DNA from 2 places in the Actinacidiphila sp. ITFR-21 genome. Region 2 is predicted to be linked to the other one. Evidence: riboswitches for the same ligand, from Rfam matches in the RefSeq annotation. Region 2 holds a riboswitch; the other holds the start of a gene.
The links. Region 2 has a riboswitch for glycine ahead of gcvP (aminomethyl-transferring glycine dehydrogenase). Riboswitches for the same ligand answer to the same signal wherever they lie in the genome.
Positions count from the first base shown of each region.

Region 1: linked by a shared signal. The riboswitch ahead of gcvT (glycine cleavage system aminomethyltransferase GcvT) and the one ahead of gcvP (aminomethyl-transferring glycine dehydrogenase) in region 2 are both predicted to bind glycine.

Region 1 is NZ_CP134605.1:5,212,958-5,227,972, reverse strand. It holds gene RLT57_RS23480 (ABC transporter substrate-binding protein) at 1-695, opposite strand, end outside; gene RLT57_RS23475 (ABC transporter permease) at 769-1,767, opposite strand; gene RLT57_RS23470 (DUF885 family protein) at 1,999-3,522, shown strand; gene RLT57_RS23465 (enhanced serine sensitivity protein SseB C-terminal domain-containing protein) at 3,713-4,483, opposite strand; gene RLT57_RS23460 (enhanced serine sensitivity protein SseB) at 4,760-5,503, opposite strand; glycine riboswitch at 5,613-5,709, shown strand; gene gcvT (glycine cleavage system aminomethyltransferase GcvT) at 5,891-7,069, shown strand; gene gcvH (glycine cleavage system protein GcvH) at 7,366-7,746, shown strand; gene glyA (serine hydroxymethyltransferase) at 7,791-9,044, shown strand; gene RLT57_RS23440 (L-serine ammonia-lyase) at 9,344-10,729, shown strand; partial or broken gene RLT57_RS33465 (transposase) at 11,065-11,445, shown strand; gene RLT57_RS23430 (acyltransferase family protein) at 13,869-15,015, opposite strand, start outside.
Region 2 is NZ_CP134605.1:6,691,725-6,706,739, reverse strand. It holds gene RLT57_RS29960 (glycoside hydrolase family 3 N-terminal domain-containing protein) at 1-100, opposite strand, end outside; gene RLT57_RS29955 (LacI family DNA-binding transcriptional regulator) at 349-1,413, shown strand; gene RLT57_RS29950 (PadR family transcriptional regulator) at 1,481-2,119, opposite strand; gene RLT57_RS29945 (PhzF family phenazine biosynthesis protein) at 2,250-3,071, shown strand; gene RLT57_RS29940 (CPBP family intramembrane glutamic endopeptidase) at 3,093-3,899, opposite strand; gene RLT57_RS29935 (VWA domain-containing protein) at 4,016-5,842, shown strand; gene RLT57_RS29930 (glutamate--cysteine ligase) at 5,927-7,417, opposite strand; gene RLT57_RS29925 (hypothetical protein) at 7,888-8,472, shown strand; gene RLT57_RS29920 (DUF5999 family protein) at 8,776-8,982, shown strand; gene gcvP (aminomethyl-transferring glycine dehydrogenase) at 9,163-12,054, opposite strand; glycine riboswitch at 12,122-12,231, opposite strand; glycine riboswitch at 12,233-12,341, opposite strand; gene RLT57_RS29910 (PRC-barrel domain-containing protein) at 12,488-12,892, shown strand; gene RLT57_RS29905 (DNA polymerase IV) at 12,875-14,278, opposite strand; gene RLT57_RS29900 (MerR family transcriptional regulator) at 14,372-14,974, opposite strand.

The sequences.
Region 1 (15,015 bases), 1.5 Mb from region 2:
GCCGCCGGGATCGGGGCCGTCTGCGAGAAGGTCGCCAGGTAGTCGAAGTCCGCGAACGGCTTCGACAGGTGGAAGACGATCGTGGTGTCGTCCGGCGTCTCGATGGACGCGATCCCGTTCGGGTTCTTGTCCTTGTACGGGCCCTGGTACTTGTCGCCGCCCTCGAGGTACGCCTTGAAGTACGTCGGGCCGTTGGACAGCGCCTCGGGCGCGAAGTTGCTGCGCTCGATGCCGTACTTGATGTCCTTGGTGGTGATCGGCGTGCCGTCGTCGTACTTCAGGCCGGGACGGATGGTGTACGTCCACGTCTTGGCGTCCGCGCTGGCCTTGCCGAGGCCGGTGGCGAGGTCCGGGACGACCTGGAGGCCCGCGCTGCCGGCGGCCGGCTTGAAGGTGAGCAGGGTACGCGCGTAGAGGCGGGAGAAGTTCTGCACCCAGCCGTAGTACGTGTTGCCCGGGTCGAGGGAGTCCGGCACGTCGGAGTTCTCCATCGTGACGGTGCCCCCCTTCTTGTCCGAGGCGTTCACGATGCCGGTCAGGGCGGCGTCCTTCGCGGCGGAGACACCGGAGGCGGTGCTCTTCGTGCCGCCCCCGGTCTTCTTGCCGTCGTCCTTCGAGTCGCTGCTGCACGCGGATGCTCCCAGGGCGAGTGCCATGGCAAGCGCCAGCGTGGCTGTCGCTTTTCTGCTGTTCATGCCGAGGAAAGCCTCCTGAATCGGTGTTTAAGCCTGTGGTACGTACTGCGTGCGGGTGGTCTGTGGGTGGCGTTCACTTGCCGCGCGGATCGAGGGCGTCGCGCAGTCCGTCGCCCAGCAGGTTGAACGCCAGGACGGTGACGAAGATCGCCAGGCCGGGGACGACCATGTACTGCGGGTCCGCGTAGAACAGATCGATGGCCGAGTTGAGCATGCCGCCCCAGGACGCCTGCGGCGGCGCGATGCCGACGCCGAGGAAGCTCAGCGCGGCCTCGAAGAGGATGTTGGTCGGGATCAGCAGGGTCGAGTAGACCAGGATCGGCGCGACCAGGTTCGGCAGCAGCTCCTTGAACAGGATGAACGGCCCGCGGGCGCCGAGACTGCGGGCCGCCTCGACGAACTCCCGCTCCCGCAGGGAGAGTGTCTGGCCGCGGATGATCCGGCCCATGTACGGCCAGTTGAAGAAGCCGATGACGAAGATCAGCACGCTGATCCGCAGCGGCAGCCCGTTCAGGCCGAACGCGCCGTCCTGCAGCGACGCCGAGATGGAGATCGCGAACAGCAGCAGCGGAAAGGCCAGGAAGGTGTCCATCAGCCGGCTGATGGCGCTGTCCACCCAGCCGCCGTAGTAGCCGGCGACCACTCCGAAGATGACGCCGAGGATCACCGACAGCAAGGTGGCGCCGGTCGCGACCAGCATCGACACCCAGGATCCCTCGATGATCCGGGCCAGCAGGTCGCGGCCGAACTGGGGGTCCACGCCGAGCGGGTGCGCCCAGCTCATCCCGCCCCAGCCGCCCTTGGGTGCCACCGTGTTGGGGTCCACCAGGTCCTGGTGGAAGGCGTTGGGGTCGAGGTCGAAGACCTTCTCGATCAGCTTGGAGAGGACGGCGAGCAGCACCAGGCAGATGACAACGATGCCACCGGCAACGGCGACCTTGTCGCGCTTGAAGCGCGTCCAGGCGATCTGCCCGAGGGACCGTCCCTCGATCGTCTTCCGCCCGGCCCCCTGGAGAATGGCTTCGGGCTGGGCCTCCGCCTGTCCATGGGTGGTCTCAATCGGTGCGGTCATGGCGTAGCTGACCCCTCTCGCCGGCGGGTAGCCGGCGCGCGCCCGCCGCTGTAGCGGCTTTTGTCGATTCGACCGCGATGACGGTTCTCGGATACGTCACAGCGCCTTCTGCCGGTGGATTCTTCTGTGCCGCGGTGATCACCCGCCAGCCCTGACCGGGAACGGATGCGCAACTGTGATGTGGTGATTCATCGACCGTTACCGACCCGTACCTCGGGGTACGGTCGTCTGGTGAACGAGCGGCTGCGCGCGGTGTATGACCTGATGATGCCACAGGCCCGGGAAATGGCGGGCCTGCACGAGTACGACGGCCGGGTCCAGGATCTGTCCCCCGCCGGGGTGCGCCGGGCGCTGGCAGAAGTGGTCCGCGCCCGCCGCGCGGAGGGCCGGCTGGACGACACCCACGACGAGGCGCACCTGCGGATCTTCGAGAAGGCGCTGCGCACCCAGTACGGCGATCTGGAGATGCACCGGCGCGACCCGTATCCGCATCTGTCCAACCTGGAACTGGCCTGCTACGACCGGGAGTACGCGCCCCGCAAGGAGCGGGCCAGGGCCCGCCGCAGGCACCTCGCGCACTGGCCGGAGGCGATCGACGCCTCGCTGTCGGCGCTGGACCGGGTGAACGCCCCGGTCGCGGCGGCGCTGCTCGGCGCGGCCCGCGGCCTGGCCGTCGGCCTCGACCCGGAGCGGAGCCCGGCGGAGGCCGCCGCGCTCGCCGCGCACGCCCGGCTGCTGGCCCGGCTGGAGGACGCGGCCGAGCACGGCGACCCCGACCCGCGGCTCGGCGGCAAGGCACTCGCCTCGCTGATGGGAGCCCAGGAGGGGCTGCGGGTGGACCTGGAGGCGCTGGCCGGGGACGCCGGCCGGGAGCGCGACCGGCTGACCGAGCTGCTCGCCGACTCCTGCCGCGCCCTCGACCCGCGCCGCACGGTCGACGAGCTGATCCCCGAACTGCTGGCCGACCACCCGGGCGCCGACCAGGTCATCCCGGAGGCGGCCCGGCTCACCGACGAGGTGATCGCCTTCACCAAGGAGCACGGGCTGGCCCCCTACGTCGACGGGGAGTGCCTGGTCGGCCCCGCCCCGCCGTCGCGCCGCTGGTCGATGGCCATGATGGCGTGGGAGGCGCCCGGCGAGTCCGACGCGCCCTCCTGGTACCACGTCACCCCGCCGGATCCGGACTGGCCGGCCGAGGAGCGCGAGGAGTGGCTGACGGTCTTCAGCCGGACCAGCCTGCCGGCGATCACCGTGCACGAGGTCTCCCCCGGCCACTTCGCGCACGGCCGGGCACTGCGCCGCACCCGCGGCCCGGTCCGCCGCACCCTGCACAGCCTCTCCTTCAGCGAGGGCTGGGCGCACTACGTCGAAGAGGTCTGCCTGGAGGAGGGCTTCCGCGCCCACGACCCGCGCTTCGCCATCGGCGTCGCCCTGGAGGCGCTGGTCCGGGTCACCCGGCTGACCTGCGCGATCGGTCTGCACACCGGCACGATGGACCTGGAGGAGGCCACCCGGCTGTTCATGCGCGACGCCCACCTGGCCCGTACCAGCGCCGCGTCCGAGGCGCGGCGCGGCACCTTCGACGCCGGCTACGGCCGCTACACCTGGGGAAAGCTGGAGATCATGCGGCTGCGGGCGCGGGCCAGGCGCAAGTGGGGCGGGGAGTTCTCGCTGCCGCGCTTCCACACGTCGCTGCTGGCGCTGGGGAGCCCGCCGCTGGGGCTGCTGGAGGGCATCTTCGCCCGGGAGAAGTGACGCGGCGCGGATGCGGGTGTCCCGCTCCGGAAGCGGGCGACGCGGTACGGGAGCGGGCGCGGTCTCCCCGTGCGGTCGGTCGGGGCGGCCCCGCTGTCCGCGGGGGGAGCGGCGGCCGTGGGCCGGCCCGGCGCCGCCGTACCGGTCCGGCTTCCGTCCCGGAACGGGTGGCGCCGCCCGCGGGCGGCGGTCAGTAGCGCGCCGGGCCCCACGAGGCGCCGCCGCCGTACGCCTCGCGGTCGAAGAACGGCTGGCCGTTGGCCCGCATCCACATGCCCACCGGGTCGTACGCGTCCGCCATGGCGACCGTGGAGACCGCGAGGCCGTCCGGGACGCCGGACACGGCCTGCCGCATCATCAGCCGGACCGACTCGACCGCCTGCGGCGAGGAGTCGTACACCTCGACGCCGACCGCGAGGTACGGCTCGCCGAGGGCCGGCTGGACCCAGGCCCGGCGCAGCGAGCGGACCGCCGGGGTGCGGTGGGCGGCCTGGGCCAGCAGGGCGTAGAACTGCGGGATCTGCAGGGAGGGTTCGCCGATCTGGAGCGGTCCGGCCGGCAGCAGGTCCAGGCCGACGGCGATCCGTCTCAGGTCCGGCCAGGGCACGCCGACGCCGCCGTCGGCCGCGTGCGGGTTGAGCCACAGGCCGCAGCGGTCGGGGTAGAGGGTGAGCGCGATGTCCCGCCCGGAGACCACCTCGTGCTCGCGGGTCCAGCCACTGGCGGCCAGTTCGCGGGGCGAGGTGCAGCAGGGCGCGTAGCCGTGGCCGCCGATCTCCATGCTGCCGTACTGGGCGTCCGCCGAGCCGGTCGAACCCCGCCACAGCAGCATCCACACCTGGCCGGCGGCCAGCGATCCGAGCAGGTTCTCGTAAGCGTCGAACCGGCCGGGGGCCACCTGGAGCAGCATCTGCTCCATATGGCCGGCCGCCGCCGCGCCGCCTTGCGCGCCCGCGATCACGTGGGACCGCCCCTTCCCCTTGGTCGGTTGTCCGCTCTTTGCGCTGTTCGGTTCTGTGTGCTGTCCGCCGACCGTGCCCGGCTGCCCGGTCCGGTCGGCCTGTTCGGTCCGTCCGGCGCACATCCGTGCGCTGCCTGCCATCAAATCAGGTCGAGTGTTCCCGGTGGAACGCTGACCGACTCAACCCGCACCGGCTAAAGTCGGCGTATACGCGGCATATACGTAGTCGGCCGGCGACACTCCGCGACGCTCCGCGGATACCCGCTGGTCGCGCGGTCAGTCCCGGACGAAGAACGGCCCGACCTGCTCCAGCATCCAGTCGCTCACCGGGTCCTGGGCCACGTCGAGCAGGATCAGCTGGACCTGCCAGGGCAGCGGCACCGCGCCCAGTGCCCGGCCGACGGCGTCCATCGCGGCGGCCCGGTCCGCCTCCTGCCAGCGGTCCAGCTCCACCCCGACGAACAGCTCGGGCGCCTTCTCCTCCACCGAGGCCAGCGCCCGGCGGGCGCTGAGCACCACCGGGCTCACCGCGAACTCGGCCGCCGCCGCGGCCAGGAAGTCCACCGGCTCCTCGTGCGGAGCCGGCTGCCACAGCCGCACCCGGGCGCCGGGCCGCGGGGCGCCGGGCCCGCCGCCCTCCGGACGGCACAGCCCCGCCACGGCGGCCGGCGGCACCGGCACTCCCACGGCCCCGCCCGGGTTCACCGCGATGCCCACCAGCGGGGGCAGCCCGCGGGCGAACTCGTGCACCGGCGCGATCGTGCAGGACATGCCGTCGGCGGCCTGCCGGAACTGCTGCTCGGAGCTGAACACCGGCACGTAGGGCGCGCCCTCCAGTTCCATGGTGGGCAGGTCGAAGCCCGGGGCGCCCTGGTGGCCGCCGTTGGGCAGTGGCACCCACACCCGGGACCGGCTGAGCACCTCCATCAGCCGGGGCGTCGCCGAGGGGTCGCCCAGGCTCGCGGCGAGCACCTCTTCCAGCTCGTTGGCCGGCCATATGTACGGTGCCGGATTCTCCATGTCCACCCTTGTCCGCCCATGTGCCACTGTCCTGCTGCCCGGAAACCCTAGCGGCTGCCGGGCCCGCGGGCATGCGATGATGGGCCGGACACCTTGCATAACGGCCGTTGGAGGCCGCGCGGGAGAGTTCCGCCCCCGGTCGGGGCGGGCGCCGAAGGAGCAAGTCCTCCCTTGAATCTCTCAGGCACAGATACCGCGCGACCGAGGCAGATCTGAAAAGCGGACGGGCCGCTGCCGCGCTGCGCGGTACGGGGCCGGTCCCACCCACGGTGCAAGCCGTGCCCCCTCGCGGGTCACGGTGAACCTCTCAGGTTCCGATGACAGATGGGGAGGCCAGGTTCCCGCTTGGCCACGTCCGTCCGTCGATCCGTCTGGGAGCACTTTCCGATGAGCGAACCCCGCGACCCGCAGGCCGCGCCCGTTTCCGTGCCCGTGTCCACGCCCGTACCGGTGCCCGCGACCCGCCGCACCGCGCTGGACGCGCTGCACCGCGCCCTCGGCGCCACCATGACCGACTTCGCGGGCTGGGACATGCCGCTGCGGTACGCCAGCGAGCGCGAGGAGCACCAGGCGGTACGCACCCGCGCCGGCCTCTTCGACCTCTCGCACATGGGTGAGATCACCGTCACCGGGCCGCAGGCGGGCCGGGCCCTGGACCACGCCCTGGTCGGCCACCTGTCCGCGCTGGCGGTCGGCCGGGCCCGGTACACCATGATCTGCGCGCCGGGCGGCGGCATCCTGGACGACCTGATCGTCTACCGGACGGCCGACGACACGTACCTGATCGTCGCCAACGCCTCCAACGCGCAGACCGTGCTGGACGCGGTGACCGAGCGGGCGACCGGGTTCGAGGCGCGGGTCCGCGACGACCGGGACGCGTACGCCCTGCTCGCCGTCCAGGGCCCGGAGGCGCCCGGCATCCTGAAGTCGGTCACCGACGCCGACCTGGACCACCTCAAGTACTACGCCGGGCTGCCCGGCACGGTCGCCGGGGTGGACGCGCTGATCGCCAGGACCGGCTACACCGGCGAGGACGGCTTCGAGCTGTTCGTGGCGCCGGCCGACGCCGAGCGGCTGTGGCGGGCGCTGAGCGGGGCGGGGGCGGCGGCCGGGCTCGTACCCTGCGGGCTGTCCTGCCGGGACACGCTGCGGCTGGAGGCCGGGATGCCGCTGTACGGGCACGAGCTGAGCGCCGCCGTCACGCCCTTCGACGCGGGGCTGGGCCGGGTGGTGGCGTTCGGCAAACCCGGGGACTTCGTGGGCCGGCGGGCACTGACCGCCGCCGCCGGGCGGGCCGCCGCCGCACCGCCGCGCAAGCTGGTCGGGCTGGTCGCCGAGGGCCGCCGGGTGCCGCGGGCGGGCTACCCGGTGACGGACGCGGCCGGCGCGGTCATCGGCGAGGTCACCTCCGGGGCGCCCTCCCCCACCCTCGGGGTCCCGATCGCGATGGCGTACGTGGACGCGGCGTACGCGGCGCCGGGCTCGGCGGGGGTCGCGGTGGACATCCGCGGGGTGCGGGAGCCGCACGGGGTCGTGGCGCTGCCGTTCTACAAGCGCTCCCGCTGAGCGAGGGCGACGCTCCCGCCGAGCGACGGCTGCGGCCTGCCGGGCCGCGGCCCTGCGGCGTCCCGCACCCGTGCTCGCTTCCCCTCGGCCTCCGCTCCCGCTCCCGCCGCGGCGTCGCCCTTCCACCCGCTTCCGCTTCCGTTCCCCTTCCGTTCCCTAGGCTTTGCGCACCCGGCCCCAGGCGCCGCCGCGGCCGGGTGCTCCGGCCCGCGGTCCGCCGCGGACCCGTTCCGTACCGTCCTCCGTCCAGCGCGTCCCCTGTGCGGGCGCTCCGACCCATCCGGGAGAATTCCGCCATGAGCATCAACCCTGAGCAGCTGCGTTACAGCAAGGAGCACGAGTGGCTCTCCGCCCCCGCCGACGGGGTCGCCACCGTGGGGATCACCTCACACGCCGCCGACGCGCTCGGCGACGTGGTCTTCGTCCAGCTCCCCGAGGTCGGCTCGACCGTCACGGCCGGTGAGACCTGCGGCGAGCTGGAGTCCACCAAGTCGGTCAGCGACCTGTACTCGCCGGTGTCCGGTGAGGTCACCGAGGCCAACCAGGACGTGGTCGACGACCCGTCCCTGGTCAACTCCGCGCCGTTCGAGGGCGGCTGGCTGTTCAAGGTGAGGGTGTCGGAGGAGGCGGCGGACCTGCTGTCGGCCGCCGACTACGACGCGTTCAGCGCCGGCTGAGCCGCGCGCCACCGCTGTCCGCCCCTCCCGACCAGGAAGTTCCCATGTCCCTGCTGAACCAGTCCCTGCACGAGTTCGACCCTGACGTCGCCGCCGCGATCGACGCCGAGCTGCTCCGCCAGCAGTCCACCCTGGAGATGATCGCCTCGGAGAACTTCGCTCCGGTGGCGGTCCTCGAAGCCCAGGGCTCGGTCCTGACCAACAAGTACGCCGAGGGCTACCCCGGCCGCCGCTACTACGGCGGCTGCGAGCACGTCGACGTGATCGAGCGGCTCGCCGTCGACCGGGTGAAGGAGCTGTTCGGCGCCGAGGCGGCAAACGTGCAGCCGCACTCGGGCGCGCAGGCGAACGCGGCGGCCATGTTCGCGCTGATCGAGCCGGGCGACACCGTCCTCGGCCTGGACCTGGCGCACGGCGGCCATCTGACCCACGGTATGCGGATCAACTTCTCCGGCAGGCTGTACCGGGTCACCGCCTACCACGTGGACGACCGGACCGGCCTGGTCGACATGGCGGAGGTCGAGCGGCTGGCGAAGGAGCACCGCCCGCGGCTGATCATCGCGGGCTGGTCGGCGTACCCGCGGCAGCTGGACTTCGCCGGGTTCCGGCGGATCGCCGACGAGGTCGGCGCCTATCTGATGGTCGACATGGCGCACTTCGCCGGGCTGGTCGCGGCCGGGCTGCACCCCTCGCCGGTGCCGTACGCGGACGTGGTCACCACCACGACCCACAAGACCCTCGGCGGCCCGCGCGGCGGGGTGATCCTCTCCACCGCCGGGCTGGCGAAGAAGATCGACTCCGCGGTCTTCCCCGGTCAGCAGGGCGGCCCGCTGGAGCACGTCATCGCGGCCAAGGCGGTGGCCTTCAAGGCGGCGGCGACGGAGGAGTTCAAGGACCGCCAGCGGCGTACCCTCGACGGCGCGAGGATCATCGCCGACCGCCTGGTGCGGCCCGACCTGGCGGAGCTGGGCATCTCGGTGCTGTCCGGCGGCACCGACGTCCACCTGGTCCTGGTGGACCTGCGCGACTCCGAGCTGGACGGCCGGCAGGCCGAGGACCGCCTGCACGAGGTCGGCGTCACCGTCAACCGCAACGCCGTCCCCAACGACCCCCGCCCCCCGATGACCACCTCGGGCATCCGCGTCGGCACACCCGCGCTCGCCACGCGCGGCTTCGGGCCGGACGACTTCCGCGAGGTCGCCGACATCCTCGCGGGGGCCTTGCGGCCGGCCTACGACGCGGCGTCCCTCCGTGCCCGGGTCACGTCCCTGACCCGGCGCCACCCGCTCTACCCCTGACCATGCCCCTCCACGCCGCCGCCCCGCCTGACGGGGGCCCGGCCCCGGTGCCGTTGCGGGCAGCGGTGCCCCCCTCAGGAATGCGGGGAACCGCGCGACCGGCCACAACAAGGCCGCACGTCGCCACCGGCCGGAAGGGGCAGGGGCCGCCGGAACCGCACCAGGACCCGCGCCACCGGCCGCCGGCCGGCATCCGCACCCCGACAGGTCGCCGCCGGCGGCACCAGCACCGCCGCCCGCAAGGGCAGCGCACAACCGGCCGGGCGCCGCACGGCGCACCACGTCAGGAGCCGCACCCCATGGCAATATCCGTCTTCGACCTCTTCTCGATCGGCATCGGCCCGTCCAGCTCCCACACCGTCGGCCCGATGCGCGCCGCCGGCATCTTCGCCCACCGGCTGAAGAACGAGGGCCTGCTGGCCCACACCACCGCCGTCCGCGCGGAACTGTTCGGCTCACTCGGCGCGACCGGCCACGGCCACGGCACCCCGAAGGCCGTCCTGCTGGGCCTGTCCGGCCACTGCCCCCGTACGGTCGACGTCGAGACCGCCGACGACGAGGTGGCCGCGATCGGCACCACCAAGCGGCTGGACCTCCTCGGCGCCCACGGCGTCGACTTCGACCCCGACACCGACCTCGTCCTGCACCGGCGGCGCTCGCTGCCGTACCACGCCAACGGCATGACCATCGGCGCGTACGACGCGTCGGGCACCGCGCTGCTGGAGAAGACGTACTACTCGGTGGGCGGCGGCTTCGTGGTCGACGAGGACGCGGTCGGCCAGGACCGGATCAAGCTCGACGACACCGTGCTGCGCTACGCCTTCCGCACCGGCGACGAGCTGCTGCGGCTGTCCCGTGACACCGGCCTGTCCATCTCCGCGCTGATGCTGGAGAACGAGAAGGCGTGGCGTACGGAGGCCGAGATCCGGGCCGGGCTGCTGGAGATCTGGCAGGTCATGCGGGAGTGCGTGGGGCGCGGGATGTCCCGCGAGGGCATCCTGCCCGGCGGCCTCAAGGTCCGCCGCCGCGCCGCCCGGTCAGCCCGCCGACTGCGCGCCGAGGGCGACCCGGCCGTGCACGCCATGGAGTGGATCACCCTCTACGCGATGGCCGTCAACGAGGAGAACGCCGCCGGCGGACGCGTGGTCACCGCCCCCACCAACGGCGCCGCCGGCATCATCCCGGCCGTCCTCCACCACTACCTCGACTTCGTCGCCGACCCGCACCTGCCGCAGTCCGACCAGGACGACGCCGTCGTCCGCTACCTGCTGGCCGCCGGTGCGATCGGCATGCTCTTCAAGGAGAACGCCTCCATCTCCGGCGCCGAGGTCGGCTGCCAGGGCGAGGTCGGCTCCGCCTGCTCGATGGCCGCCGGCGGCCTCGCCGAGATCCTCGGCGGCACCCCGGAACAGGTCGAGAACGCCGCCGAGATCGGCATGGAACACAACCTCGGCCTCACCTGCGACCCCGTCGGCGGCCTCGTCCAGATCCCCTGCATCGAACGCAACGGCATGGCCGCCGTCAAAGCCGTCACCGCCGCCCGCATGGCCATGCTCGGCAACGGCCACCACCACGTCTCCCTCGACCAGGTCATCACAACCATGAAGGAGACCGGCGCCGACATGAAGACCAAATACAAGGAGACCGCCCGCGGCGGCCTCGCCGTCAACGTCATCGAGTGCTGACCCACCACCACCCACCACCCACCGTCCGCGCCTCGAACCGCAGGCACCGTCGGACACCGCACGGCACGGCTGATGTCCCGGCAGACCTTCACACCGACCATCCCGGTCGCCGTTCCGGTCACCACGACGCGGCCGGTCAGCGACGCAGCGCGGACACAACCCTCGTCATCTCGTACCGGCGATACGTCGGGACCGGTCTGCTGCCACTCGCGGGAGTGTCTGATAAACGGCGGATCTGTTGATCATGGAGACGTCGAGTGAGTGAAATGACGATCGAGGACGAGTCGGTGGCTGAGCCGGTCGGGGTGGCAACGTCGGACGAGCAGTTGATCGCGATGCTGGTCGACCGGGCCCGGAGCGAGGGCATGCAGCTGACCGGTGCGGGCGGGCTGCTGCAGCAGCTGGCCAAGCGGGTGCTGGAGTCCGCCCTGGAGGGCGAGATCACCGACCACCTCGGCTACGACACGCACGATCAGGCGGGGAAGAACAGCGGCAGCTGCCGCAACGGCACCCGGTCCAAGACCGTGCTGACGGATGTCGGACCGGTCGAGGTCAAGGTGCCGAGGGACGTGGCCGGCACCTTCGAGCCGCACATCGTGCGCAAGCGGCAGCGTCGGCTGACGGGTGTGGACGAGATGGTGCTGTCGCTGTCCGCGAAGGGCCTCACCTGCGATGACGTGCCCGACCTCATCGCCACGACCGCCGGCGGTGCGCTCTGCGACCAGCTCGGTGCCGCCGTGCCGCCGTGCCGCCGTGCCAACCGCCGCCGAGTTCGACGGCGCGGCCGGGAGGCCCGGGGTCATCGCTGCGGGAGGGTGGAACCAGATCGCCGACATCAGCTGCATCCCGCACGCGTGGACCGGGGGGTGCCGCGCCGGGGCATGGGCGGCCCAGATCCCGGAGCGCCCCGTGGACCCGGTCCGGCCGGGCGTCCGGGGGCGGGGGACCCGGCGCGGGCGCGGCACCCGCGGTTGCGGGGATCGGCCGGGCGTCCGGGAGTCCGGGGCAGGCGGAGCTACGAGTGCCCCGGACGGGATCCTGAGGAACATTCCCCTTTGGTGAGTAGCGCCACGCGGATGCCCGTAACATCGGCCGCCGTGAACCACCTCACGGAACTCGGCGCGCCCCCGCAGGCCGCGCCGGCCGCCCCGGATCCCGTAACACCGCCCGCCGCCCGCGTCCTTGCCGTCGCGGTCCTGCTCGCCGTGATCGGCGTGATGTGCTGGAGCGGGCTCAACCACGATGTGCGGTACTGCCTGGGCGGGATGCGGGCGGCGGGGCGCGGCGGCATCCCGGCGTCGGGGACCTTCGTCCACCGGCCGCTGGCGTACCGGTGGTTGCTGTCCGGTCTCGACCACCTCAGCGCCGGTCCGGTCGCGGTGCGCGAGGCGTGGATACGGCTGCTGGTCGTCGTCCTGACGGCGGCCGTCGCCTGGTGGCTGCGTGCCGGACTCGCCCGGTACCTGCCGCGGCGCGAGGCCGGCGCGGTCGCCGCGGCCGTCGGGCTCGCCCTGCTCTTCGCCCCGGCGTGGGACTTCCTGCAGCCGGAGTGGGTCGCGGTCTGGCTGGCCGTGGCCGGACTGGCCGCTGCGACCGGCCTGCGCCGGCTGCGGTACGCGGTCCCGGTGGCTGGCGTCCTGATAGCGCTGGTCGTGCTGGTGAAGTACACCACCGCGCCCACCGCGCTGCTGCCGCTGGGTGCGCTGATCGCCCTGGACCGGCGGCGCGGCCGGTGGACGGCCGCCGCGGCGGTGGTCGCCGTCCCGGCCGGCTTCGTGCTCGCGATCGCGGTCCAGCCGCGGGAGTGGCGGTGGTTCAACGAGTTGTCGGCGCTCAACCCGGACGGCCCGCTGCAGAACGGCTTCCGCGCCGCCGACCTGGGGCACCTCGTCGACACGGTCGGCACCGAGGCGCTGATGAACCCCCTGGTGGGGCTGCTGCCGGCCGCTGTCGTGCTGCTCGCCCGCGGCGCGGGTACCCGCCGGACCCGCTGGGCCTGGCCGCTGCTCACCGCGGCGGGGGTGGCCGGCGTGCTGACCGCACTGGTCGTCCAGGGGCAGTGGTTCCAGTACCACCTCGCCGCGCTGCCCGTGCTCGCCGCGGCCCTGTGGGGTCTGGCCCTGGCCCGGTATCCGCACCGCTGGACGGTGGGCGCTGCTCTGCTGCTGGGCGCGGCCGTCCCGCTGCTCGCCGGGCGGTCGCCCGCCTGGCGGAGCGCCCACGCGGCGCCCGCCTTCGCGCTGGTGTCGGTCGTGGCCGCCGTCGCGCTCGCCGCGGCCTTCCGTGCGGCGCACGCGACACCCGCGACACCCGCGACACCGGCGACACCGGCGACACCGGCGACGGAGACAGCGCACCCCACGCAGACCCCGCGGACACCGCGGCCGTATGCCGCCACCGTCGCCACCGTCCTGGCGCTGGCGATCCCCGTGTGGCCGACGACGCCGTACTCGTACGACACCCGGCACTCCGCCTACACCGCCCTCACCCGCGTCCAGGACCGGCAGGACCTGGGGCACTGGCTCGACGGGGTACGGGACCGGATCGGGGCGGACACCCCGGTGACCTATCTGGCCTTCGGTGACGTCGGCTACCTGCTGGGGAACCCGACGCACTGCCGCTACCCCACCCCCGACTTCCTCCAGCGCACCCGGTACGACCGGACCATCACCGGCCAGGCCAGCTACCGGGAGAACCTGCGCTGCGTCAGCGATCCGACCGCGGAGTACGCCGTACTGGACCAGTGGTGGTTCCCGCTCGGCCAGGTCGCGCCCGAGGTGTCGGCGGCGATACGGGCCCGGTACGACTGCGCGGCGCCGGTGGCCACCGACCCGGCCTTCCACCTGGTGGTCTGCCCGCAGCGCTAGCGCCGCGCCGTCCAGCCGCGCGGCGGGGCGGCGGGGCGGCGGGGCGGCGGGGCGGCGGGGCGGCGGGGCGGCGGGGCGGCGGGGCGGCGGGGCGGCGGGGCGGCGGCCCGCGGACGTCAGGACACGTGCGGACGGGTCAGGCCCGTACGGCCCGGCAGGTCGCGCCCGCGCGGGGGGACGCGCGGTTCCGGGGCCCGGACCGAAGAATCCGGGCCCCGGAGGGGGTTGACGGCCGGTGGGGCCGTCGTACGGGCGGCGGACCGCCCGGGCGGCTACGACTCGCTGCCCGCCGCGACCTCACGGCCGGTGAGCACCTCGTCGGTCGGGTCGGCCACCTTCTCCCGCTGCGCGCGGTAGCGGGGGGAGACCGACCACCGCCGCATCACGGGCCGTTCCACGAACGCGTAGAGCAGCGACGCCAGCACCAGGCTGATCGCCAGCCAGAGCACCATGATGCCGATGCCGGCCGGGGTGCTCACCTGGTGGGTCATCCCCACCAGCTTGCGGCCGTAGTAGAGGACCGGCCACTGCAACAGGTAGAAGGCGAAGGAGATCTCACCGAGCCACTGCCACACACGGTTGCGCAGGAAGGTCCGCTTGTTGAGGGTGTCGAGCGAGGCCGCCGCCGGGATGATCAGGGAGAGCGGGATGACCGTCGCGGCCACCAGCCCGTAGGCGGACGGCAGGTGCAGCGCCAGGTAGTAGGCGCCGGCGAAGAGGACGAGCAGCGGCGTCAGCGGGATGTTCGGCCAGCGGCCGGTCAGGACGATGCGGGCCAGCAGGATGCCGAGCACGAAGTCCAGCAGCCGGGTCACCGGCATGACGTAGACCAGCCAGAACACGTACGAGGACATGGGCCGGTCGCCGGCCACGAAGACCGGGCCGTACGGCAGCAGCGCGTCGGCGATCGCGGGCAGCACCATGACGGCGGCCACGAGGACGCCGGCCGCCCACCACAGCAGGTTCGGCCGGACCCGCTGCAGCGCGCGGTGCAGCAGCGGGAACAGCAGGTAGAAGAGGAGCTCGCAGCCGAGCGACCAGCTGGGGTTGTTGACGCTGAAGAAGACGGACTGCGAGGGGTCCCATGCCTGGAGCAGGAAGAGGTTGAGGACGGCGGTGCCGAATCCGGTCGCCGAGCTTGCGAAGAGCACCATGGCCAGGATGTACGTCACCACGTGGTTCGGGAAGATCTTGAACAGCCGGCGGCGCCAGAAGCGCGCGGGGGTGTCGTCCGCCCGAGCGGACCAGGTGAGGATGAAGCCGCTCAGGGTGAAGAAGAAGGAGACGCCGACCCAGCCGGCCTTGCTGACCGCGTGCAGGTAGCTGCCGGTCAGCCAGTGGTCGCTGAAAAGCTGCATGAGCCCGAGGTGGAAGAGGAACACGGCGAACGCCGCGACGAAGCGCAGGCCGGTTATAGAG
Region 2 (15,015 bases):
GTGTCATCCTCTTCAGGAGATCCGAGACCCGCAGGTCGATCGGGGCCTTCGGATTGGTGTACGTCGGGTTGTCGCCGGCCTGGGCCGGGACCGTCGCCACGGCCGCCACACAGGCGGCGGCGGTGGCGAGGGTAAGAAGACCTCTGAGGCGCAGCGGGCGCAGTCGCCGAAGTCGTTGTGCGTTTGTTGGCATCGCAGGAGTCCCGTTCCTGTTCGGGGTCCCGGCGTTTCGGGACCTAGTGCCGTAAACGTTCCCGATCGGCGCGAAGTCTGTCCCCCGTGCTCACGGATCGTCAAGACTGTACGCAGAAGCTGTTTTGCCGCACGCTTGCCACCAGGTGTTAACCCATGTCGGCCGTCTCCCTCACGCAGATCGGGTATTTCGTGAACATCCGTGAATTGGCCCGCCGAAGCGGGGTTTCGACTGCCACCGTGTCAAGGGCGCTCAACGACCGGGCCGAGGTGAGCGACGCCACCCGGGAACGCATCCGGAGGCTGGCCAGCGAACTGGGATACGCGCCCAACGAGCCGGCCCGCACCCTGGTGCGGCGGCGTTCGGACACCATCGGGCTGATCTGGGACAGCGGGCAGGAGGCGGCCGGGCAGCACAACCCGTTCCTGCTGGGCCTGCTCAGCGCGGTACGCACGGCGCTGTCGGAAGCGGACTACCACCTGATGCTGCTGACGACGCCGGCCGCCGAGGACCCGGACGGCAGCTACCTGCAGGCGGTGCGGCGGCACAACCTGGAGGGCGTGATCGTCCTGACCACGCCGCCCGACGACCGGTGCCTGCGCGTGCTCGCCGCGTCCTCGGTGCCGTGCGCCGGTATCGACACCGGCTTCACCGGTCCCCGTACGGTCCGGGTCAGTTCGGACAACGCGGCGGGCGCCGAGGCCGCGGTGGACCACCTGTACGCGCTCGGCCACCGCCGGATCGCCACCATCACCGGCCCGCTGCACCTGCCGCCGGCCGCCGAGCGGCTGGCGGGCTACCTGCGGGCGTGCGAGCGGCTGGGGCTCCCGGTGCCGCCGGAGTACGTGACCGAGGGGGACTTCTTCCTGGCCAGCGGCGAGGCGGCGGCCCGTTCGCTGCTGCGGGTGGCCGAGCCGCCCACCGCGATCTTCGCGGCCGGCGACCAGATGGCGATCGGCGCGATCCACGCGGCGGCGGACGCGGGTCTGGCGGTGCCGCGGGACCTGGCGGTGGTCGGCTTCGACGACATCGACGCGGCGGCGCTGGTGCGCCCGGCGCTGACCACGGTCGCCCAGGACCAGCGGGCGCTCGGCGAGGCGGCGGTGGCCGCGCTGCGCGGGCTGCTGGACGCCGGCCCGGTGAAGACCAGCACGCAGGCCGAGCCGCGGATCGTGCCGACCCGGCTGCTGATACGCGGATCGAGCCGGCCCAAGGCGTGACGCCCCGGACCGGCCCGATCGGCCGCCGCTTTCCGTGGCCGGCTCGCGTCGGCGGGGGGGCCGGCGGTCAGTCCTCGGCGACGTCCTCGTCGGCGAGGATCAGATAGAGCTTCTTGCGGGCGTCGTTCACCACGTTCAGCGCCTTGTCGCGCTGCTGGGGCGTACCGGTGGCCCACACCTGGCGGAAGGCGTCGACGAGGCCGCCGCCCGCCTTCCTTATCTCGTTGAGGGCGTCCCAGTCGACGCCGCGGCCGGCGTCCTCCCAGGGGGCGTCGGGACCGGTTCCGGCCTCGGCACGTCCCGCCTCGGTGAGCGTGAACAGCTTCTTGCCGCCCTCGCTCGCGCTGGTGATCAGGCCCTCGTCCTCCAGCAGCTGGAGCGTCGGGTAGACCGAACCGGGGCTCGGCCGCCACGCGCCGCCGCTGCGGTCGGCGATCTCCTGGATCATCTCGTAGCCGTGCATCGGGCGGTCCTTCAGCAGCGCCAGGATCGACGCGCGTACGTCGCCGCGCCGCGCCCTGCCGCGCGGTCCGCCGTGGCCGCGCCCGCCGCCGGGCCCGAATCCGCCGCCGAACCCGGACGGTCCGCCGAACGGCGGCCCGAACTGCCCGAAAGCGGCCCGCAGGCTCTCCCGCTCGCCTCGTCCGTGATGGCCGGGTCCGCAGTGCCCATGGCCGTGTTCATGTCCGTTTCCTTGGGAACGCATGATGTCGCTCCTTCCATCGTTGATCGTTCGCGACAGTTCTACGATATATCGGAATCGGTCGCCTGACAACACCCGAGGTCGAACGGCGGAAGGGAGGCAGGACCGGGGCCGTCTCCCCTAGGCTCACCGCATGCGGATCCGAATCGTCGACGCCTTCACCGACCGTCCCTTCGCCGGCAACCCCGCAGGAGTGGTGCTGCTGGACTCCGACGGGTTTCCCGAGGAGCGCTGGATGCAGCAGGTCGCGGCCGAGCTGCGTGCCTCCGAGACCGCGTTCGCACACCCGGTCGCCGACGACGCGGTCGCCGACTGGGCGCTTCGCTGGTTCACCCCGGTCACCGAGGTGGGGCTGTGCGGCCACGCCACGCTCGCCACCGCGCACGTGCTGCGCACCACCGGCGCGGCCGCCGGCACGGTCTGGTTCCGCACCCTGGCCGGCGTGCTGTCGGCCACCGCGGAGGGGGACGGGACGATCACCCTGGACTTCCCGATGGCCCCGCTGACCCCGGTCGAGGCGCCCGTCGGCCTCGTCGAGGCGCTCGGCGCGCAGCCGCTGACGGTACTGGACACCGGCCCCGACTGCGGCGACCTGCTGATCGAGGTCGCCGACGAGGCCGCGGTCCGCGCCCTGGCCCCCGACTTCGCCGAGCTGGCCCGGGTCTCGCGGCGCGGGGTGATCGCCACCGCCCTGGCCGCCGACCCCGCGCGGGGCTACGACTTCGTCTCCCGCGGCTTCTTCCCGGCCGTCGGTATCGAGGAGGACCCGGTGACCGGCAGCGCCCACACCGCGCTGGCGCCCTTCTGGTCCGCGCGGTTGGGCCGCGACCGGCTCACCGGGCTCCAGGCGTCGGCCCGCGGCGGGCTGGTCTCGACCCGGCTGAGCGGCGACCGGGTGCTGCTGACCGGCGCCGCCGTGACCGTGGTCGACGGCGAGCTGCACGCCGTCCCGTAACGCGCGGCGCCCGCCCGGCGGTCATCCCGTGGGCAGCCACCCGACCTTGCCGGCCAGCACCGCGTAACCGACGAAGGCGACGGTGTCGATGAGGGTGTGCGCGGCCACCAGCGGTCCCACCCGGCCCCAGCGCCGGTAGAGCAGCACGAACACGACGCCCATCACCATGTTGCCGACGAAGCCGCCGGCCCCCTGGTAGAGGTGGTACGAGCCGCGCAGCACCGCGCTGGCGGCCAGCGCCGCGTTCGGCGACCAGCCCGACTGACCGAGCCGGCGCAGCAGATAGCCGACCACGATCACCTCCTCCAGCACCGCGTTCTGCGCGGCGGAGGCGATCAGCACCGGGATCTTCCACCACACGTCCGGCAGCGACTCCGGCACCACCGTGAGGTTGAAGCCGGCCGCCCGCACCCCGAGGTAGAAGGCCAGTCCGGTGCCGCCGATGACGGCCGCCACCAGCGTGCCCCGGGCCAGGTCGCGGCGCGGCCGGGTCAGGTCGAAGCCGATCGCGGGCATGCCGACCCGCTCCCGGGCCAGCAGGTGCGCCACCAGCGCCACCGGGGCCAGCGAGCTCGCGATGCCGAACACCTGCCAGGCCAGGTCGAGCCAGGGCCGCCCGGGTGCCTGCGAGCCGACGAGGGTGGCCGCCTGGTTCCGCAGCGCGCCCGGCCTGGTGACCGAGCCCACGAAGCTGATCAGCGCGGAGACACCGCTCGCGCCGAGCGACAGGGCCAGCACGACCAGGGTCTCGCTGCGCAGCGTGCGTCGCTCCGGGCGGGCCTCCGCCTCGTATGACTGTGCGTGCACGCGGCCCTCCAATATCGTCATCCCGCTTCAGCGCGGTCCGCGCGCGATTAGGGTCTCCCGGAAAAGATACGAAGATCGTGCTCCGTGGTGCGGAGCCGCCCCCATTGTTCGGAGCATCGCAGGAGAGGCACGGCCGCATGGGACGTCATGGGATATCCCGTACCGACAGAGCGTCGTCGTCGGGCGGATCCGGCGCCCGAGCGTCCCGCCACCGCGGCCGGACGGCGGCGCTGACCACGATCCTGGTGCTCGCGGTCGGCGCGGGCACCTTCGGGGTGCTGCGCGGCGGACTGCTGTCGGTGGGGGGCACCTGCCACGCGGGCACGGTACGGATCGACGCCGCCGCCTCGCCGGACATCGCGCCCGTCCTCACCCGGATCGCCGACCGGGCCCGCGCGGAGCACGCGACGACGGACGGCCAGTGCCTGGACGTACGCGTCACCGCCCGGGACTCGGCGCAGGTCGCCGACGAGCTCGGCGGCGCGGCGACGGCGGGGGCCGGCACCGCGACGCCCGGCCGGCCCCGCTTCGCGGTGTGGATCCCCGACGACAGCATCTGGGTGAACCAGCTCGCCACCTCCGGGCAGGGCACCTCGGTGTCGCCGATGGGCACGGTCGCCCGCTCGCCGGTGGTGGTCGGGGCGCTCCGGGCCCAGGCCGACGCGCTGGGCTGGCCGGCGAAGACGTACACCTGGGCGGAGCTGACCGGCGTTGCCGCCGACACCCGGCTGCGGCTCGGCAGCACCGACCCCGCGCACAGCGCCACCGGCATGCTCGCGCTGGCCATGATCAACACCTCGATCATCCGCTCGGCCGGCGGCGAGAGCGCGGACACCGACACCCAGTCGGCCGGCGCCGCCAAACTCCTCGCCCAGCGCACCGCGCCGACCGCAGCCCAGGCGCTGGCCACCCTGCCGGGCGGCAACAGCAAGGCCGACCTCGCCGACCCGGCGCACAGCCAGGCGCTGGTGCTGTCCGAACAGGCCGCGTTCGCGCACAACGGCGGCACCGCGCCCGCGTTGCGGCTGTTCTACCCCAAGGACGGCGCGGCGGCGCTCGACTACCCGTACACGCTGGTCGACGACATGCAGCAGACCGTCGACCAGTCACGCGCCGCCACCCGCTTCCTGAGTCTGCTCGGCGACGCCGACTCGCTCCGTGAGCTGACCGCCGCCGGTTTCCGCGCGCCGGCCGGCGGTCCGCCGCCGGCGCTGGTGCAGCGGGCCGGCGGGCAGTCCCCGCAGCCGGTGGGTGCCACGCCCGCGCCCGCGCCGTCGGCGGCCGATCTGCAGAAACTGCGGCTGGAGTGGCAGATCACCGTGCAGAGCGCGCGGATCACCACGGTGGTGGACGTCTCCGGTTCAATGGCCACGCCGGTGCCCGGCTCCGGCAAGACCCGGCTCGACGTGACCAAGGCGTCGCTGGAACAGGCGCTGGGCCAGTTCACCGATCAGGACGAGATCGGGCTGTGGCGCTTCTCCACCCGGCTGGACGGCAGCCGCGACTACCAGAAGGTGGTCCCGACCGGCCGGCTGGGCGCGAAGAGCGGCGGCACCACGGGCCGGCAGCGGTTGGACGCCGCCTTCAAGGCCCTCAAGCCGGTGCCGGACGGTTCGACGGGTCTGTACGACACCGCCCTCGCCGTGTACCAGGACGCCAGTACGTCGTACGCGGCCGGCAGGTTCAACGCGGTGGTGATCCTGACCGACGGCGCCAACGAGGACCCGGGCAGTATCCCGCTCGGCACCCTGACCACCAAGCTCAAGGCGCTCGGCGACCCGACCCGCCCGGTACCGCTGATCGCCATCGCGGTCGGCCCCGACGCCGACAAGTCGGCCTGCGACAAGATCGCCGAGGCCACCGGGGGCGCGGCCTACCGGGTCAACGACCCGGGCCAGATCCAGGCGGTGCTGCTCAAGGCGGTGGTGGCGGCCGCGACCAGCGCGGCGGCCAAGGCGCCGTGAGCGCGGTGGGGTGAGCCCGGCCGCGGGCCCGCGGCCGGTCGGCGCGGTGGCAGGCCCGGCCGGTAGCCGGCCGGGCCCCGCGGCTCATCCCACCGGCCAGGTGTGCACCGGATCCCCGCCCTCCATGAACTCCCGGTAGCGCTGGGTCATGGCGGCGAGGGCGGGCCGCCGGTCCAGCCCGCGCTCCAGCATCCGGTGGAAGACTGCCGACTGCCATTCCGCGCCGTTGGTGCGGCGCAGGCAGCGCTGTTCGACGATGCCGAGGTAGTGGTCGCGGTCCGCCGGGTCGATGCCCCAGCCGTCGAGCCCGGCGGCGGCCAGCGGCAGCAGCTCGTCCAGGACCAGCCCGGCCGCCGGGACCTCGGCGAGCGCCCCGCTGCGGCCACGCGGCCAGTGCAGGGTGGCGTCGATCCCGTACCGGCAGGACGCGTCGAAGTTGGCGGCGGCCACCTCGAACGGCATACGCTGCCACACCGGGCGCGGCGCGTCGGCCAGCGCCCGGACCAGCCCGTAGTAGAAGGCGGTGTTGGCCAGAACGTCGGCGACGGTGGGCCCGGCGGGCATCACCCGGTTCTCCACCCGCAGGTGCGGCACACCGTCCACCACGTCGTACACCGGGCGGTTCCAGCGGTAGATGGTGCCGTTGTGCAGCGTCAGCTCCCGCAGCCGGGGCACTCCCCCCTCGTCCAGTACCCGCAGCGGGTCCTCGTCGTCGCAGATCGGCAGCAGCGCGGGGAAGTACCGTACGTTCTCGGCGAACAGGTCGGCGGCCGAGTCGATCCAGCGCTCGCCGAACCAGCTCAGCGGCCGTACGCCCTGGGCCCGCAGTTCCCGCGGGCGGGTGTCGGTGGCCTGCTGGAACAGCATCGGGCGGGTCTCGCGCCACAGCTCCCGGCCGAACAGGAACGGCGAGTTGGCGCCCACGGCGACCTGCGGCCCGGACACCGCCTGCGCGGCGTTCCACACGGCGGGGAAACGGCCCGGGGTGACCTGCAGATGCATCTGGGTGGAGGTGCAGGCGGCCTCCAGGGCGATGGTCGCCGAGGTGTATACGAGATGCTCCACGCCCTGGATGTCGAGCGTGATGTCCTCCCCGCGCATCGCCAGGATCTGGTCGTTCAGCAGGAGGAAGCGGTCGTCACCGGACAGGTTGGCCGACACCAGGTCCTGTGCCTCCAAGGTGGGCAGAATTCCCACCATGACGATGCGTGCACCGACTTCGGACGCCATCCGGTCGGCGTAGCCGAGACCGGTGCGCAGTTCCTCGGCGAGCCGGTCGAGCACCCGCCCGGAAAGCGGATGCGGCGCGATGTTCACTTCGATATTGAACTGAGCCAGTTCGGTCTGGAAATCACGGCTGGCGATGCGCTCCAGTACCGCTTCGTTCATCATGCGGGGCAGACCTGCGGAATCCGCGAGATTCAGTTCGATCTCCAGCCCCATCAGATTGCGCGGCCGGTCGAACCGCTTCTCGTCCAGCAGCCGCTCCAGCCCCAGCAGGCACTGCTGGAGCTTGTGCCGGTACAGCCTGCGGTCTGCCAGGCCGAACGTACCGGCTTCGACCTTCTCGCCCATGGAAGCGTCCCTTCCTCGCATGGCTCCGGCGCGGCCCTCCCCCAAGGATGCCCACCCAAATGATCGATTACGCCACACTCGACCCGTTCGGCGCGCTAGGCTTGGGCTACGGCGTGATGAGCGCACGTCCCAGCGGCACATTCCACGGCCGGGTGCCTTTGTAAAAACCCGGTGAATGGGACCGGTGGGTTCCGGCCGTCCGTAGGGGGTCCGGATATCCGGTCACCGCCCCCATACCCTGCGGAAATGCCGTCGGCGCCCCCCGCGGAAGAAGGCGAATTCTCGTCTTGCGCGTAATACCGGCAGCGACTAGATGAAACATGGAGCGAACAAGCGTCGTATAAACTCCGCGCACAAGGCAAGGCTTCCGCCCTCCCCGGACGTGCCCGAGCAGGAGTTCGCCCTGCATCGACAGCGCCGTCCGCCCCCGCCCACGCTCCACTGTTTGTCTCCCAGTGAGAGGCGACATCATGCCGCTGCTTGTCCCCCCAGCACCCGCTCCCGCCCTGTTGAGCGTCCTGGCCGCGCTCAGTTCGCCAGCGGCGGTCCTGGAGATCCGGACCCCGGCGCTGCGCACTGCCGAAGGGCCACTGGACGCCGAACACCCGCTACCTGTCCACGTGTTCGAACCTGCCCCGGTACCCGGCGGCCTGCCTCACGCGCGGCTGACCGGCTGGCGGTTCCACATCAGGGCGGGCGCCGGAGTGGTCGCCGCGGGCGAAACCGTGGCGACCCCCGACGGCTGGGTCTTCTCGCGCTTCTCCGAAGGTCCCTACCTGGCCTCCACCGAACGGGCGCTGCGCCAGGCGGAGACGCTGCCAACCACGTACCAGCCGCATCTGCTGTCGGTGCCCAGCCTGTACATGCTGGCGCTGTGGCTGCACTGCCGTCCGCGGACCGACGCGGCCACCGCTCAGCCCGACCCGTCGGACCTGCTGATCCCGCTGGCCCCGGCGCCGCCCGGGATCGCCGCGCACCGGGTGCACCGGCTGGTGGAGCTGGCGCCGGCGCTGAGCAGGCGGCTGTCGCCGCCGCTGCTGGGGTCGCCCGCCTGAAGAGCGGATCCCCGCCCCCCACGGTGCCCTCCCCGCCGCCACGGCCGGGAGGGCACCGCTGTCGTACCGGCCGGCCGCCTCCGTCGTACCGGCGGGTACCGTCGTGAACACATCGTGACGGCAACCGCCCGCCCGGGTGACGCGTCCTCCACCTTCGAGGACAGCCTGCGCGAAACAGCTGCGGATCGGGGTCGGTGGAGCAACACTGGGACCGGCCGCACCATGAACGGGGGGACGGACATGGACCAGGCGGCAGACGCGACCGCCCGCACGACCCATTTCCCGCAGCGAAAGACACCTGCCATGTGCAACCACCAGCCGCAGTGCCCGACCGCAGAGTGCGCCGACCGTGAGGCCGCCTGCACCGTGGCCCACCACCCGGAGCAGGGCTGGAGCCTGCTCTGCAACGGGGTGGTGCTCTTCGAGGACACCGGCGAGCTGCTGCCCGACGGGCAGATCATCGCCCCGCACCGCCCGCTGGCCGGCGGCCGGATCAGCACCGCGGCCTGACCGCGACCCACCCACGACCCACCGCCCCACGACCCACCCACGACCCACCACCCCGCGACCGAGCCGGCCCCACCGCAAGCGGCGGGACCGGCTCTCACCGTTCGTCCGTGCCCAGGGCGTGCACGGGCCGGTGCGTGTACCGGGGCAGGTAGGGACGACGGGCCCGCCCGGCCCGCCGGCTCAGTGGGCGTAGGACTCCACCGGCGGGCAGGAGCACACCAGGTTCCGGTCACCGAAGGCCCCGTCGATCCGGCGGACCGGCGGCCAGTACTTGTCCGCGGCCGACACGCCGGCCGGGAAGACGGCTTCCTCGCGGCTGTAGAGGTGCTGCCACGCGCCGCCGAGCGTCGCGGCGGTGTGCGGCGCGCCGCGCAGCGGGTTGTCGTCCGCGGGCCACTCGCCGGCGCCGACCCGGTCGATCTCGCCGCGGATGGCGATCATCGCCGCGCAGAAGCGGTCCAGCTCGGCGAGGTCCTCGCTCTCGGTGGGCTCGATCATCAGGGTACCGGCCACCGGGAAGGACATGGTCGGCGCGTGGAAGCCGTAGTCGATCAGCCGCTTGGCGACGTCGTCGACGCTGACACCGGTCTCCTTGGTCAGCGGGCGCAGGTCGATGACGCACTCGTGGGCGACCAGGCCGCCGGGCCCGGTGTAGAGCACCGGGTAGTGCGGTCCGAGGCGCTTGGCGACGTAGTTGGCGCTGAGCACGGCCGCCTGGGTGGCGCGCTTGAGGCCCTCGGCGCCCATCAGCCGCACGTACGTCCAGGAGATCGGCAGGATGCCCGCCGAGCCCCAGGGCGCGGCCGACACCGGGCCGACGCCCGTGGCCGGACCCGCGGCCGGCTGCAGCGGGTGGTTCGGCAGGTACGGCGCCAGGTGCTCGCGGACCGCGACCGGGCCGACACCGGGGCCGCCGCCGCCGTGCGGGATGCAGAACGTCTTGTGCAGGTTCAGGTGCGAGACGTCCGCGCCGAACCGGCCGGGCCTGGCCAGGCCCACCAGCGCGTTGAGGTTGGCGCCGTCCACGTACACCTGGCCGCCGGCGTCGTGCACGGCCGCGCAGATGTCGGTGATGTTGTCCTCGAAGACACCGTGGGTGGACGGGTAGGTGACCATCAGGACGGCGAGCCGGTCGCGGTGCTGCTCGATCTTGGCCCGCAGGTCGTCCACGTCGACGTCGCCGTTCTCCCCGGTCCTGACCACGACGACCTGCAGGCCGGCCATCACCGCGCTGGCCGCGTTGGTGCCGTGCGCGGACGAGGGGATCAGGCAGACGGTACGGCCGGTGTCGCCGGCCGCCCGGTGGTAGGCGCGGACCGCGAGCAGTCCGGCCAGTTCGCCCTGTGAGCCGGCGTTGGGCTGGAGGCTGACCTTGTCGTAGCCGGTGACCTCGGCGAGCTGGTCCTCCAGGCCGTGGATCAGTTCGAGGTAGCCGGCGGCCTGCTCGGCCGGCGCGAAGGGGTGCAGGGCGCCGAACTCGGGCCAGGTGACGGGCTCCATCTCGGTGGTGGCGTTGAGCTTCATGGTGCAGGAGCCGAGCGGGATCATGCCGCGGTCCAGCGCGTAGTCGCGGTCGGCGAGCCGCCGCAGGTAGCGCAGCATCGCGGTCTCGCTGCGGTGCCGGTGGAAGACCGGGTGGGTCAGGTACGTCCCGGTACGCAGCAGGGCGGCGGGCAGCGCGTCGTCGGTGGCGGCGTCCAGCGCGTCGAGGTCGACGGCGCCGTCGGCGCCGAAGGCGGCCAGGACCGCGGCCAGCTGGGCCCGGTCGGTGGTCTCGTCGCAGGCGACGCCGACCCGGTCGGCGTCGGCCAGGCGCAGGTTGACGCCGGCCGCGCGGGCGGCGGCCACCACCCGGGCGGCGCGGCCGGGAACGTGGGCGGTCAGGGTGTCGAAGTACCCGCTGTGCTCGACGGTGACGCCGGCCGCGCGCAGGCCCGCGGCCAGGACGACCGCGTAGCGGTGTACGCGCCGGGCGATCGCGGCCAGGCCGTCGGGGCCGTGGTAGACGGCGTACATGCCCGCCATCACGGCGAGCAGCACCTGCGCGGTGCAGATGTTGCTGGTGGCCTTCTCCCGGCGGATGTGCTGCTCGCGGGTCTGCAGGGCCAGCCGGTACGCCTTGTTCCCGTCGGCGTCCACCGAGACGCCGACGAGCCGGCCGGGCAGGTTGCGGGCGTAGCCCTCGCGGACCGCCATGTAGCCGGCGTGCGGACCGCCGAAGCCCATGGGCACCCCAAACCGCTGGGTGGTGCCGACCGCGATGTCCGCGCCCAGTTCGCCGGGAGACGTCAGCAGGGTGAGCGCCAGCAGGTCGGCGGCGACGGTGACGACCGCGCCCAGTTCGTGGGCCCGCTCGATCACCGGCCGCGGGTCCCGTACCGCGCCCGAGGCGCCCGGGTACTGGAGCAGTACGCCGAACACGCCGCGGCCCGCGATCTCGTCCGGAATGCCGGCGGTGAGGTCGGCGGTGACGACCTCGACGCCGGTGGGTTCGGCGCGGGTCCTGATCACCGCGAGGGTCTGCGGGAAGGTGTCGGCGTCGACCAGGAAGACGCCCTGCTTCACCTTGCCGACCCGGCGGGACAGCGCCATCGCCTCGGCCGCCGCGGTGCTCTCGTCCAGCAGCGAGGCGCCGGATGTGGGCAGCCCGGTGAGGTCGGCGACGACGGTCTGGAAGTTCAGCAGCGCCTCCAGCCGGCCCTGGGAGATCTCCGGCTGGTAGGGGGTGTAGGCGGTGTACCAGGCGGGATTCTCCAGCACGTTGCGCAGGATGACCGGAGGGGTGAAGGTGCCGTAGTAGCCGAGGCCGATCATCGGGGCCAGTACCTGGTTGCGGGCGGCCAGGGCGCGCAGTTCCGCGAGCACCTCGGCCTCGGTGCGGGCGGCCGGCAGGCGCAGTGCCCCGGCGCTCCTGATGGCGCCCGGCACGGCGGCGTCGGTCAGCTCGTCCAGCGAGCCGTATCCCACGTGGGCGAGCATCTTGGCCTGCGCCTCGGCGTCGGCGCCGATGTGCCGCCGGGCGAAGGGGGCGGCGGCTTCCAGCTCGGCGAGGGGAATGCGTCGGTCCGTCATCTGCGGAGGGCCCTCCTGGTCGTGGCGACCTTCGGGGGTGCGCCGCGGCGCGGGCACCCTTGCGGCCTCCCCCTCTGTCATCGGGACCTGAGAGCTTCACCGCCCCCGCGGGGGCGGCTTGCACCGTCGGTGGGGGCCGGCCCCGGGATTCCGGACCTGCCCCGCTTTCCAGAGTGACCTGGCCCATGCGGTACGGATGCCTGAGAGATTCCGGGGAGGATTTGCTCCTTCGGCGCCTCCGTCACGCCCGCCCTCGGGTGTTCGGAAGACTCTCCCGCATGGGGTGCTCAGCCGTCTCCCAGCCTACCAGCGCCTCTTCGGGGCCGTCCGGGAGCGGGGAGGCGACGCATGTCACGCGGTTCCCCGAGTCGACACCGCCACCGATGTGCCCTTTCGTGGTAGTCAGCAGCAGTCGTCATTGGTTGGAGGGACCGTGCAGACCGACATCGATCCGCGGAGCCTGATCGGCCGCCGCGCCTTCGACCGCGACGGTGCGAAGATCGGCACGGTGGACGAGGTGTACCTCGACGACGCGACGGGCGCGCCGGAGTGGGCGGCGGTGCGCACCGGGCTGTTCACCCGGGACGCGTTCGTACCGCTGGAGCCGAGCGAGCTGGTGGACGACGAGTTGCGGGTGCCGTTCAAAAAGGCCCTGATCAGGGATGCTCCGGACTTCGGGGTGGGCCGGCACCTTTCACCCGAGCAGGAGTTGCAGCTCTACCACCACTACGGCATGGACGTGCCGCGGTCGGAGGGCGACCGGCTGCCGCCGTCGGAGCGGGACTTCGGCGAACCGGCCGGCGGGGACGGCCCGGACTCCTCACCCGGCCGCCGCTGAACCGGTACCGGCGCGCGCAGGGCCCTGCGGCGGACCCTGCGCGGCACTCCGCGGGGCACCCTGCGGGGCGAGCAGCGGCAGCGGGTCGCTGTGGACGAGCGCCGGGTCCGCCACGGCGAAGGTACGCACCCGGCCGGGCCCGGTGTCGGAGGGTACCTCGAAACGGACCGTGACCCGCCCCACACCGCTGCCCTGCACCCAGCCGGCGCCGTACTCCTCATGGGTGACGTCCTGGCCCGGCAGCCAGTGGTTCACCCGTTCCGGTGAGGCCGGCGCCGCCGTGGGCGGCGGCTCGGCGGCGTCCTCGCCGTCCGGGCGGCTCTCCCCGCTCTGCGCGAAGAGGTCCTCCTGGGTGAAGTCCGCCAGTCCCGCGACGCCCACCCCGAGCAGTCGTACGCCGCCGGTGGTGTCGACGGCCTCGATGAGCCGGCGCGCGGTCTCCCGTACGACCACCGGGTCGTCGGTGGGGGCCCGCAGGGTCTCGGAGCGGGTCAGCGTGGAGAAGTCGTAGCGCCGAACCTTGACCACGACGGTCCGGCCGGAGCGGCCCGCGCCGCGCAGCCGCTGGACGCAGCGGTCGGCGAGGCGGTCGATCTGGTGGCGCACCTGGGCCCGGTCGGTGAGGTCGGTGTCGAAGGTGTCCTCGACGGAGATCGACTTCACGTCCCGGTCGGCGACCACCGGCCGGTTGTCCAGGCCGGCCGCCATCGCGTGCAGGGAGGCGCCGTGCGCCCTGCCGAGCAGCCGCACCAGTTCCGCCTCCCCGGCCTTCGCCATCTCAGCGACGGTACCGATGCCGGCCTTGCGCAGGTGCTCGGCGGTGGCCGGCCCGACGCCCCACAGGGTGCGGACCGGCAGCGGATCGAGTAAAGCGCGCTCGGTGCCGGGCTCAACCACCACCAGGCCGTCCGGCTTGGCCTTCTCGGAGGCGATCTTGGCCAGCAGTTTGGAGCCGGCGAGGCCGACGGAGGCGGTGAGGCCGGTGGCGGCCCGGATGCGGGCGCGCAGCCGCACCGCGACCTGGCGGGGGTCCTCCTCGCCCCCGGCGGCCTCCAGGTCGAGGAACGCCTCGTCGAGGCTGAGCGGCTCGATCAGCGGGGACACCTCGGCGAGCAGCGCCATCACGGTCTCGCTGATCCGCCGGTAGATGCCGAAGCGGGGGTAGAGGTAGGCGGCGTTGGGGCAGAGCCGGCGGGCGTGGGCCATGGCCATGGCGGAGTGGACGCCGTGCACCCGTGCCTCGTAGGACGCGGTCGACACCACGCCGCGGGGCCCGAGGCCGCCGACCACCACCGGCTTGCCCCGCAGGCTGGGTTTGGACGCCTGCTCCACCGCGGCGAAGAACGCGTCCATGTCCAGATGCAGGATCGTCGGCGAACTTCTCACACCGTCGATCGTGCCGCACGCCACCGACATCCACCGTACGGATGTACGGCGCGGCGCCCCCGGCACCGGGCCGGGGCGCCGCCCCGGCGGCGCTCAGACGGCCCGGTTGCGCCGCCTGGCCAGCTCGTCGGCCGGATTGTGGCCGACCAGTGTCTCGCCGGTGTCGACCCGCTCGCCGTGCATCTGGGACAGCGCACTCTCCACGTCCCGCCAGACGACGCCCACCGCGATGCCGAAGACGCCCTGCCCGCCCTGGAGCAGATCCACCACCTCGTCGGGCGATGTGCACTCGTAGACGGTGGCGCCGTCGCTCATCAGGGTCATCCTGGCCAGTTCCGCGGGGCCGACGGACCGCAGGTGCTGTACGGCCGTGCGGATGTTCTGCAGGGCCACACCGGTGTCCAGCAGCCGTTTGACGATCTTGAGCACCACGACGTCGCGGAAGCTGTAGAGCCGCTGGGTGCCCGAGCCGTAGGCGGGCCGCACGCTGGGCTCGACCAGGCCGGTGCGGGCCCAGTAGTCGAGCTGGCGGTAGGTGATGCCGGTCGCGGCGCACGCGGTCGGGCCGCGGTAGCCGATCTGTTCGGCCGGCGCGTCCTGCGCCGGGCCGCCGCCCGCTTCGGCAGCGGCTCGGGCCAGTGTGCCCCGGGGCGGATAGGGGTCGCCGGTCGCCAGACCGTCGCCGGTGCTTCTCACGCCGCCCTCCGTTCCTGCACATCCGGTGGCCGCGCGCACGT